Regions from separate parts of the Caulobacter sp. GW821-FHT05F04 genome, predicted to be linked through region 1. Evidence: predicted binding sites of a transcription regulator. Region 1 holds the regulator's gene; each other region holds the start of a gene.
What was found. Region 1 encodes LexA, which represses DNA repair genes until DNA is damaged. Its sites were predicted from a motif close to ATGTTCNCNANNTGTTCT; they were not measured.

Region 1 (2,198 bases):
ATCGATCACCTGCGCATGTTGTGCGCCGCCACCGACCTGCCGGTGAACGCCGACTTCGAGAACGGCTTCGCCGACACGCCCGAGGGCGTCGGCGAGAGCGTGACCCTGGCCATCGAGGCCGGCGTCGCGGGCCTGTCGATCGAGGACTGGTCGGGCTCGGCGCTCTACGACCTGCCGGTCGCCGTCGAACGTCTGAAGGCGGCCCGCGCGGCGATCGACGCCTCGGGCCAGGACGTGATCCTGGTCGGCCGCACCGAAGGCTATCTGCGCGGAAACCGCGACCTCGCTCCAACCCTGGAGCGGCTCAAGGCCTACGCGGAGGCGGGGGCCGACTGTCTCTACGCGCCTGCGGTGACCGATCCGGAAGAGATCCGGGCGATCGTCCAGGCCGTGGCGCCCAAGCCGGTCAATGTGCTGTTCTGGGGGCCTGAGATGTCCGTCGAGAGCCTCGGCGCGCTGGGCGTGCGCCGGGTCAGCACGGGCGGGGCGCTGGCCGCGGCGGCCTGGGCCGGGTTCGACGCCGTCGCCAAGCGGCTGGCGGAGGAGGGGCGGCTGTAAGCGTCACCCGATACGAAAGGACCCCGATCCTCGGATGAAGATCGGGGCCGAATTTCAAGCGCTCCGAAGCGCCTAGTGATACCGGCGGATCAGCCCCACCAGCTTGCCCTGCACCTCGACCTGGTCGGGACCGAAGATGCGGGTCTCGTACTTGGGGTTGGCGGCCTCCAGGGCGATCGAGCCGCCCTTCTTGCGCAGGCGCTTGAGGGTGGCTTCCTCGCCGACCAGGGCGACGACGATCTCGCCCGAGGTGGCGGTGTCGCCTTTCTTGATGATCACGTAGTCGCCGTCGAGGATGCCGGCCTCGATCATCGAGTCGCCTTGCACCTCGAGAACATAGTGCTCGCCATTGCCCAACATGGATTCGGGCACCGGCAGACGTTCGCGCTCGTGCTGGATGGCGTCGATCGGCGTGCCGGCGGCGATCTTGCCCAGGATCGGCAGTTCGCGGCTGTCATTGGCCGGCGCGGCGGATACGGAGGCCGACGACGGCGCGCCGCCGCCTTCGAACACCTGCGGCCGGAAGGCGCCTCGCCCCTTGGGCGGGGCGGCCGTCGTGGCCTGCTGCGGCAGCTTCACCACTTCCAGCGCGCGGGCCCGGTGAGCGAGACGGCGAATGAAGCCGCGTTCTTCCAGGGCCGTGATGAGCCGGTGGATGCCCGACTTGGACGCCAGGTCCAGGGCCTCCTTCATCTCGTCGAAGGACGGGGAGACGCCGGTCTCCTTGATCCGCTCGTGGATGAACATCAGCAGTTCGTGCTGCTTGCGGGTGAGCATGTCGACCTCGGCTGGAACGCGGAACAAACCGCAAACCTCGCGAATGTTCTCTAGGCGTTCCGCCTCAAAGTCAAGTCGAGCGTTGCCGCAGGCCAAAAGTCCAGGAAATTCAAGGGCTAGAGCCTGATGCTGTCGAAAAGGCGACCAGAATCAAAAGCTTAACGAAAGCTTTCAGGGGCGCTTGCGGGCGATGATGATGTCCTGGTCCTGCATCGGCTGACGGCGCCAGACGCCGAGGGCCTGGTTCAGGACGTCGAGGTTGAGAGCCTCGTACTGCGCCAGGATCGGCTCCAGGTCATAGCCGATCACCGCCTCCGGCAGGTCCGGCGTCGCGGTCCAGCAACCGTCCAGGGCATGGACGAAGTCGAAGGCGATCTCGCCGCCGCCCGTGTTGGCGCGCGCCTCCTCGTCGATCAGATACCAGGAGACTATGCTGGTCCCGCCGGGCTTGAGCACCCGGGCGATCTCGCGCGCGAACTGGGCCTGGTCGGCGGCCAGCAGGTGGGTGAACACCGAACCCAGCCAGACATAGTCGAAGCTGGCGTCAGGATAGGGAAAGACGAAGGCGCTGGCCGGCTGCGAGCCGCCCGGATTGTACCGGTCGCTATGCATGTCGGCGTGGGTGAATTCGAAGCGCGGGTCGCCGACGGCGATGTTGGCTTTGCACCAGTCGATGGCCTCGGCCATCACGTCGAAGCCGGCATAGCGGCCCGACTCATCCAGATAGTCGACCAGCGGGGCGGCGGCGCGGCCGATGCCGCAGCCGACATCGAGGATGGCGTGATGCGGCTGCAGGCCGGCGGCGACGAACAGTTCCTTGAACTGCTGGCCCACGCGGATGAAGTCGGCGTCGGCCGCGCCGA
Region 2 (2,198 bases), on a different contig from region 1:
GACAGCGTTCTTGGCGGCGTGTCTGCTTGTTCTCGAACTTCGGTTCCCTTTGCCAGGCCTCGCGCCCGTCGGTCGGGCCGATGAACGTGCCGGGCGGCTTGGGAACACCGCCATAGCAGCGCTCATTCTCCTCCGGGGTCATGTGCTCGTTGCTGAGCCCCCTGCACGCCCGGTGGTAGCGGCCCCAGCCATAGTCCGGATTGCCCTCGGTCAGCCGCCATTGCTCGACGGCCTTCGGATCGACCGTCCAGGCGGGCTCGATCGCGGGGGAGCCCGTGGCGCGCGGTCCGGTGAGTCGCCCCGTCGCCCCGTCCGGCGCGGCCGACGGCGTCTCTTTTGCCGGAGCAGCGCTCCGGGAGGCCGCCCGCCCGCTCAGCGGTAGGGATCGCGGCCTCCGCCGATCGAACCGCTCCAGGTCCACGACGATCACCGTCGGCTCCTCAACGACCGGCGCCGTGTCCTCGACCAGCACCAGGGCGGCCAGGATCAGGCTATTGATCAGGACGCCGCCCGACACGGCGATCCAGCGTCGCCCTCCCCGCAACATTTCCGCCCCCTGGCCGCCACCTCTGGTTAAGCTGAGTGGCAGCACGCGCGCCGCTGGCGCCGTTTTCGAGGCGGTGGCGTGTTCAATCAGCGCCCATCGAAGAGTCGCCCTGCTGACATCCGCTGTCAGCAGCAGCGCCGCGGCGCGTGCGCGACATTTGTTCGCATGTTGTTCTTGTGTTAATTCGCGCGTCGAGCCCTACATATAGCCGCTGCGCCGCGACCAATGTCGCGGCCCAACGTTCCGGAAAACATGGCTGAGCAACTGAACTTCATCCGCGTTCGCGGCGCCCGTGAGCACAATCTGAAGAACGTCAGCGTCGATATCCCGCGTGGCGAGCTGGTCGTGCTGACCGGCCTGTCGGGCTCGGGCAAGTCGTCCCTGGCCTTCGACACGATCTATGCCGAGGGCCAACGTCGCTATGTGGAAAGCCTGTCGGCCTACGCCCGTCAGTTCCTTGAGCTGATGAGCAAGCCCGATGTCGATCTGATCGAGGGCCTGTCGCCCGCGATCTCGATCGAGCAGAAGACCACCAGCCGCAACCCGCGCTCGACCGTCGGCACGGTGACCGAGATCCACGACTACATGCGCCTGCTGTGGGCGCGGGTCGGGGTGCCGTACTCGCCCGCCACCGGCCTGCCGATCGAGAGCCAGACCATCAGCCAGATGGTCGACAAGATCACCGCCCTGCCCGAAGGCACGCGTCTCTACCTGCTGGCCCCGGTCGTTCGCGACCGCAAGGGCGAGTACCGAAAGGAGATCGCCGAGTGGCAGAAGGCCGGCTTCCAGCGGCTGAAGATCGACGGCGAATACTATCCGATCGAGGACGCCCCGGTCCTCGACAAGAAGTTCAAGCACGACATCGACGTGGTCGTGGACCGCGTGGTGACCAAGCCCGACATGGAGCAGCGCCTGGCCGACTCCATCGAGCAGGCGCTCCGGCTCGCCGATGGTCTCGCGGTTGCCGAGTTCGCCAATATCGAGGACGGCGAGAAGGAGCCGCGGCGCATCCTGTTCTCGGAACGCTTCGCCTGTCCGGTCAGCGGCTTCACGATCGCCGAGATCGCGCCGCGCCTGTTCTCGTTCAACAATCCGGCCGGCGCCTGCCCGGTCTGCGACGGCCTGGGCGCCAAGTTGGCCTTCGACGCCGACCTGGTGATCCCCGACAAGGACAAGAGCCTGCACAAGGGCGCCGTAGCCCCGTGGGCCAAGGGCCCCTCGCCGCTCTACACCCAGACCCTGCAGGCCCTGGCGCGCCACTACGGCTTCTCGATGGATGACGCCTGGTACAAGCTGTCGCCCGACGCGCGTGACGTGGTGCTGAACGGGTCCAAGGGGACCAAGATCAAGTTCATTTACGACGACAACGCCCGCAAGTATGAGGTCGAGAAGCCCTTCGAAGGCGTGCTGCCGAACCTGGAACGCCGCTGGCGTGAGACGGACAGCAGCTGGGTGCGCGAGGAGCTGGGCCGCTATCAGTCCGACACCCCCTGCGAGACCTGCCACGGCAAGCGCCTGAAACCCGAAGCCCTGGCCGTCAAGATCGACGCCATGGACATCGCCGAGGTCTCGATGCTGGCCATCCGTCCGGCGCGCGACTGGTTCGCGAGCCTGGAAGGCAAGCTGACCGACAAGCAGATGGAGATCGCCC
Region 3 (2,198 bases), 240 kb from region 1:
GGTGGCGCGCTCGCGCTGCTGGCGGGCCTGGGCATCGCCGTGGCCCTGATGTCGGGGCACGACAAGAAACCGGACGAGGCTCCGCCGGCCTCGCGGGGCGGTCTGATCGTCGAGACGGGACGTGACGACGACAGCAAGCTGGATCCCGCGCGTCCGCTGCGCTGTTTCGTGGGCGGAGCCTTCGTCGGCGAGATCACCCTGGCCGAATGCGCCAAGAAGAACGGCGTGGCCACCGGCGCCCTGGATGTCGGCGTCGATGAGACGGGCGCCCTGGCCGCCGCCGATCAGGCCGGCACGGTCCTGACCCCGCTGCCGCCGACCCCGACCGTCTCCGCGCCCGCCGCGACCCCGACGACGCCCGCGACGACGCCGGCCTCGTCGGCCAATACCGCGGCCAACACACCGCTCGGCGCCTGCTGGCGCTACGCCGGCAACGAATGGCGGCGCCTGCCCGGCGAGATCACCCTGAACGCTTGCGCCCAGCAGCTGTTCGGCGGCCGCTGCGAGAAGACTGGCGGCGCCACCTACGGCCGCTGGGGCGAGGAAACGCTGCGCCTGGTGCCGGGCCGAGTCGAGATCTCGTCGGACAACCGCAGCTTCCACACCGCGTTCGACCAGGGCCCGAACTGCTCTATCCCGAACGGCTGATAGGTTTATAGGTGTAATCCATGAGCAAGACCGTCCTCGCCGTCGCCGCCGTTCTGGCCGTTTCCAGTCTCGCGCTCGCGGGTTGCGAGAAGCAGACCAAGGCGCCGTTCGAGACGGGCGTCTGCTTCCAGGTGGCGACCAACAAGGACGGCACGCTGCGCTATAATCCGGTGGCCCGGAACGTGCCGCAGATGGAAGAGTGCGCCGCCACCCTGGAAGGCGTGCGCATGCGTTTCGTGCGCATGGGTCAGTCCAACAGCGCGGGCATGGTCGGCGCCTACCAAGGCTCGTTCATCTTCCTCGAAAAGGAAGGCATCTACGTCGGCCAGACCTATGAAGGTCCGCGCTTCATGTCGCTGGTCCGCACCGGCGACGGCCGCCTGGCCGTACCGGGCGCGATCCGCCGCCAGTAACCCTGGAGGAGGGAGTGGGGCGGTCCGTCCACAGCCGTCTTTCCCGTCCACAAGAACGTTACAAGAACAAAACTTGCGCGCGCCGTAAGCTCTCGTTAACGTCTCGCCTCAGATTCCGGCGCGAGGGTCGCCGGGCGTGAACAAGGGCGAGCGATGGCTGGCAGCGTCAACAAGGTCATTCTGGTGGGCAACCTCGGGGCCGATCCCGAGATCCGCAGCCTCGGTTCGGGCGACCGCGTCGCCAATCTCCGCATCGCCACCTCCGAGACCTGGCGCGACCGCACCAGCGGCGAGCGCAAGGAAAAGACCGAGTGGCACCGCGTCGTGATCTTCAACGACAACCTGGTGAAGGTCGCCGAGCAGTACCTGCGCAAGGGCTCGACGGTCTACATCGAGGGCGCGATCCAGACCCGCAAGTGGACCGACAACACTGGCGCCGAAAAGTACTCGACCGAGATCGTGCTGCAGAAGTTCCGCGGCGAACTGACCATGCTGGGCGGTCGCGGCGACAGCGCCGGCGCCTCGTCTGGCGGCGGCGGCGGTGACGAGTATGGCGGCGGCTATTCGGGCGGCGGCCAGCGCAGCCAACCCAGTGGCCCGCGCGAGAGCTTCTCGGCCGACCTGGACGACGAAATCCCGTTCTAGAGGACAGTGGAAGGCCGGCGGCGGCCGTTGGCGCCGTCGACGGCCGCTTCCACGGGGGCGAGCGGCGGGCGATCCGGAAGCGGTCGTCCGCCGCTTACGTTTCAGCTGCGCAATACGCTTGCCCTCAGTCAGAGGTTGTGTTTCCCTTTCCGCGTCTAAGGGGGATGCGCGATGCGATCCTGGTTTGCCGGCGTGGTCCTGGCCGCGATGGTTCCGATGTCGGCGTCGGCGCAGGATGTTCCGCCGCTGGTCTCCGATCCCCTGGTGGTCAAGGCCGCCAACCGCGCCCGAACCATGAACTATGTCCGCGCGGCGACCCGGCTGTCGGACGGCAGGGTTAGTCGGCGTGGGCCGGAGCTTTGTCCGGTCGTGGCCGGCGCCGCCAAGGATGTGAACGGCTACGTACGCTCGCGGCTGCGCCAGGTGGCGGGCGATGTCGGCCTGAGGTTCGAGGCCAGGAAGTGTTATCCCAACCTGCTGATCCTGTTCTCG
Region 4 (2,198 bases), on a different contig from region 1:
GTGGGCCATGGCGGTCAACGAGGAGAACGCCGCCGGCGGCCGCGTGGTCACCGCCCCGACCAATGGCGCGGCGGGCCTGATCCCGGCCGTGCTGCGGTTCTTCGTCCGCTTCCACAAGGGGACGCCCGAGCAGATCCGCGTGTTCCTGCTGACCGCCGCGGCGATCGGCGCGCTCTACAAGCGCAACGCCTCGATCAGCGGGGCCGAGGTCGGCTGCCAGGGCGAGGTGGGCGTGGCCTGCTCGATGGCCGCCGCTGGCCTGGCGGCGGCGCTGGGCGGGACCAACGCCCAGGTCGAGAACGCCGCCGAAATCGGCATGGAGCACAACCTTGGCCTGACCTGCGACCCGATCGGCGGCCTGGTGCAGATCCCCTGCATCGAGCGCAACGCCATGGGCGCCATCAAGGCCATCGACGCCGCCAGGCTGGCCCTGCTCGGCGATGGCCAGCACTCGGTCAGCCTCGACAAGGTGATCGCCACGATGAAGCGCACCGGCGAGGACATGAACGAGATCTACAAGGAAACCTCGATGGGCGGTCTGGCCGTGGGCCTGTCGGTCAACCGGGTGGAGTGCTGAGGTGAGGCGGCGGCGCTTGATCTGGTACGTCGCGGCCCTAGTTCTCGCCGGCGCTATCGCCGCCGCGCCGCATATTCAGGAATGGCTGACCGTCGACGCCTGCTTGGACGGCGGCGGCGCCTGGATCAAGGAAACGAGCCGATGTTCGCACGACCCCGCCGAGGTCGTGCGCCATAAATCCTCCCCCTAGCGGGGGAGGTGGTCGCGCAGCGACCGGAGGGGGAAGTCCTGCCACGCCGGCCACGTCCCTCTCCGTCGGCTGCGCCGACACCTCTCCCACGGGGAGAGGATTTTCAGCCTCGACGCACCGCCAAACCTCGCCTAATTTCCGAGAGAACATCAAGGGAACATTCTCGCATGGGCAAGATCCGAACCGGTATCGGCGGCTGGACGTTCGAGCCCTGGCGCGGGACCTTCTATCCCGACGATCTCAAGCAGAAGGACGAGCTGAAATACGCCTCGTCGAAGCTGACCAGCATCGAGATCAACGGCACCTACTATTCGACCTTCAAGCCCAACAGCTGGCAGAAGTGGCGCGACGAGACGCCGGACGACTTCGTGTTCGCGGTCAAGGCCAGCCGCTTCTGCACCAACCGCAAGGTGCTGTCCGAAAACAACGATTCCCTCGAAAAATTCCTGTCCCAGGGGCTTGAGGAACTGGGTCCGAAACTGGGTCCCATCAACTGGCAGTTCATGGCGACCAAGAAGTTCGACGCGACGGATTTCGAGGGTTTCCTGAAATTGCTGCCAAAGGATCGGAAGGGCGTTCCACTCCGCCACGCCCTGGAGGTTCGCAGCCCGACCTTCGCCTGCCAGGAATTCTACGACCTGGCCGCCAAGTATGGCGCGGCCATCGTCTACGCCGTCGACGACGAGGAGCCGACCTGGCCCTGCATCGACCAGCCGACGGCGGATTTCACCTATGCGCGGCTGATGTCCAGCAAGCCGGACGAGCCGACCGGGATGAGCTCGGAGGAGCTGGACGGGGTGGTGAGGCAGGCGCGGGCATGGGCCCAACGCGGGGATGTGTTCGCCTACTTCATCGCGGGGGCCAAGGTGCGCAATCCGGCGGCCGCGATGGCGCTGATCGAGAAGCTGGGGGCCTGAAAGCTCCTTCGCACCCAAAGCTTGTCATCCCGGCCGAAGCGAAGCGCAGAGCTGGGACCCAGGGGGTGACGAAACGCGCCGCGCGCCGCCCCTGGGTCCCGGACAGCCTCTACGAGGCTTCAGGGATAACACGGTTTATTGAGCTTGGCCGATCTTCTTCGGAAACCACGGCACGAAGCCGCTGGTCCGCGCCACGTAGTCCTCATAGCCCGGCTTGGACTTGCGCATCTTGCCCTCGGTGGTCGGCACGCCGCTCCAGCGGGTCAGCAGCACGGTGATCAGGATCGGCCCCGGCAGGCTCCAGGCGCCCAAGCCGGTTTCAGCGGCGATCAGATAGAGCCCCCACCACACGCAGGCGTCGCCGAAATAGTTCGGGTGGCGGGTGTAGCGCCATAGCCCCCGGTCCATGACCTTGCCGGCGTTGGCCGGGTCGGCCTTGAAGCGGGTCAACTGCGCGTCGCCGATGGTCTCGAACAGAATCCCGACGACCGCCAGGGCCGCGCCCGCGAAGGCC

Region 2: uvrA (excinuclease ABC subunit UvrA) is a predicted target of LexA. The motif match lies at 705-722, and genes of this name have one in related genera.
Region 3: ssb (single-stranded DNA-binding protein) is a predicted target of LexA. The motif match lies at 1,114-1,131, and genes of this name have one in related genera.
Region 4: AC07R7_RS04150 (DUF72 domain-containing protein) is a predicted target of LexA. The motif match lies at 911-928, and genes of this name have one in related genera.

The regions. Positions count from the first base shown of each region.
Region 1 is NZ_JBWKSF010000005.1:322,563-324,760, reverse strand. It holds gene AC07R7_RS15820 (isocitrate lyase/PEP mutase family protein) at 1-558, shown strand, start outside; gene lexA (transcriptional repressor LexA) at 631-1,335, opposite strand; gene AC07R7_RS15810 (class I SAM-dependent methyltransferase) at 1,507-2,198, opposite strand, start outside.
Region 2 is NZ_JBWKSF010000003.1:37,849-40,046, reverse strand. It holds gene AC07R7_RS08775 (hypothetical protein) at 1-547, opposite strand, end outside; gene uvrA (excinuclease ABC subunit UvrA) at 800-2,198, shown strand, end outside.
Region 3 is NZ_JBWKSF010000005.1:83,895-86,092, forward strand. It holds gene AC07R7_RS14635 (hypothetical protein) at 1-648, shown strand, start outside; gene AC07R7_RS14640 (hypothetical protein) at 669-1,061, shown strand; gene ssb (single-stranded DNA-binding protein) at 1,215-1,706, shown strand; gene AC07R7_RS14650 (hypothetical protein) at 1,878-2,198, shown strand, end outside.
Region 4 is NZ_JBWKSF010000001.1:879,955-882,152, forward strand. It holds gene AC07R7_RS04140 (L-serine ammonia-lyase) at 1-577, shown strand, start outside; gene AC07R7_RS04145 (hypothetical protein) at 594-767, shown strand; gene AC07R7_RS04150 (DUF72 domain-containing protein) at 935-1,684, shown strand; gene AC07R7_RS04155 (DUF1295 domain-containing protein) at 1,820-2,198, opposite strand, start outside.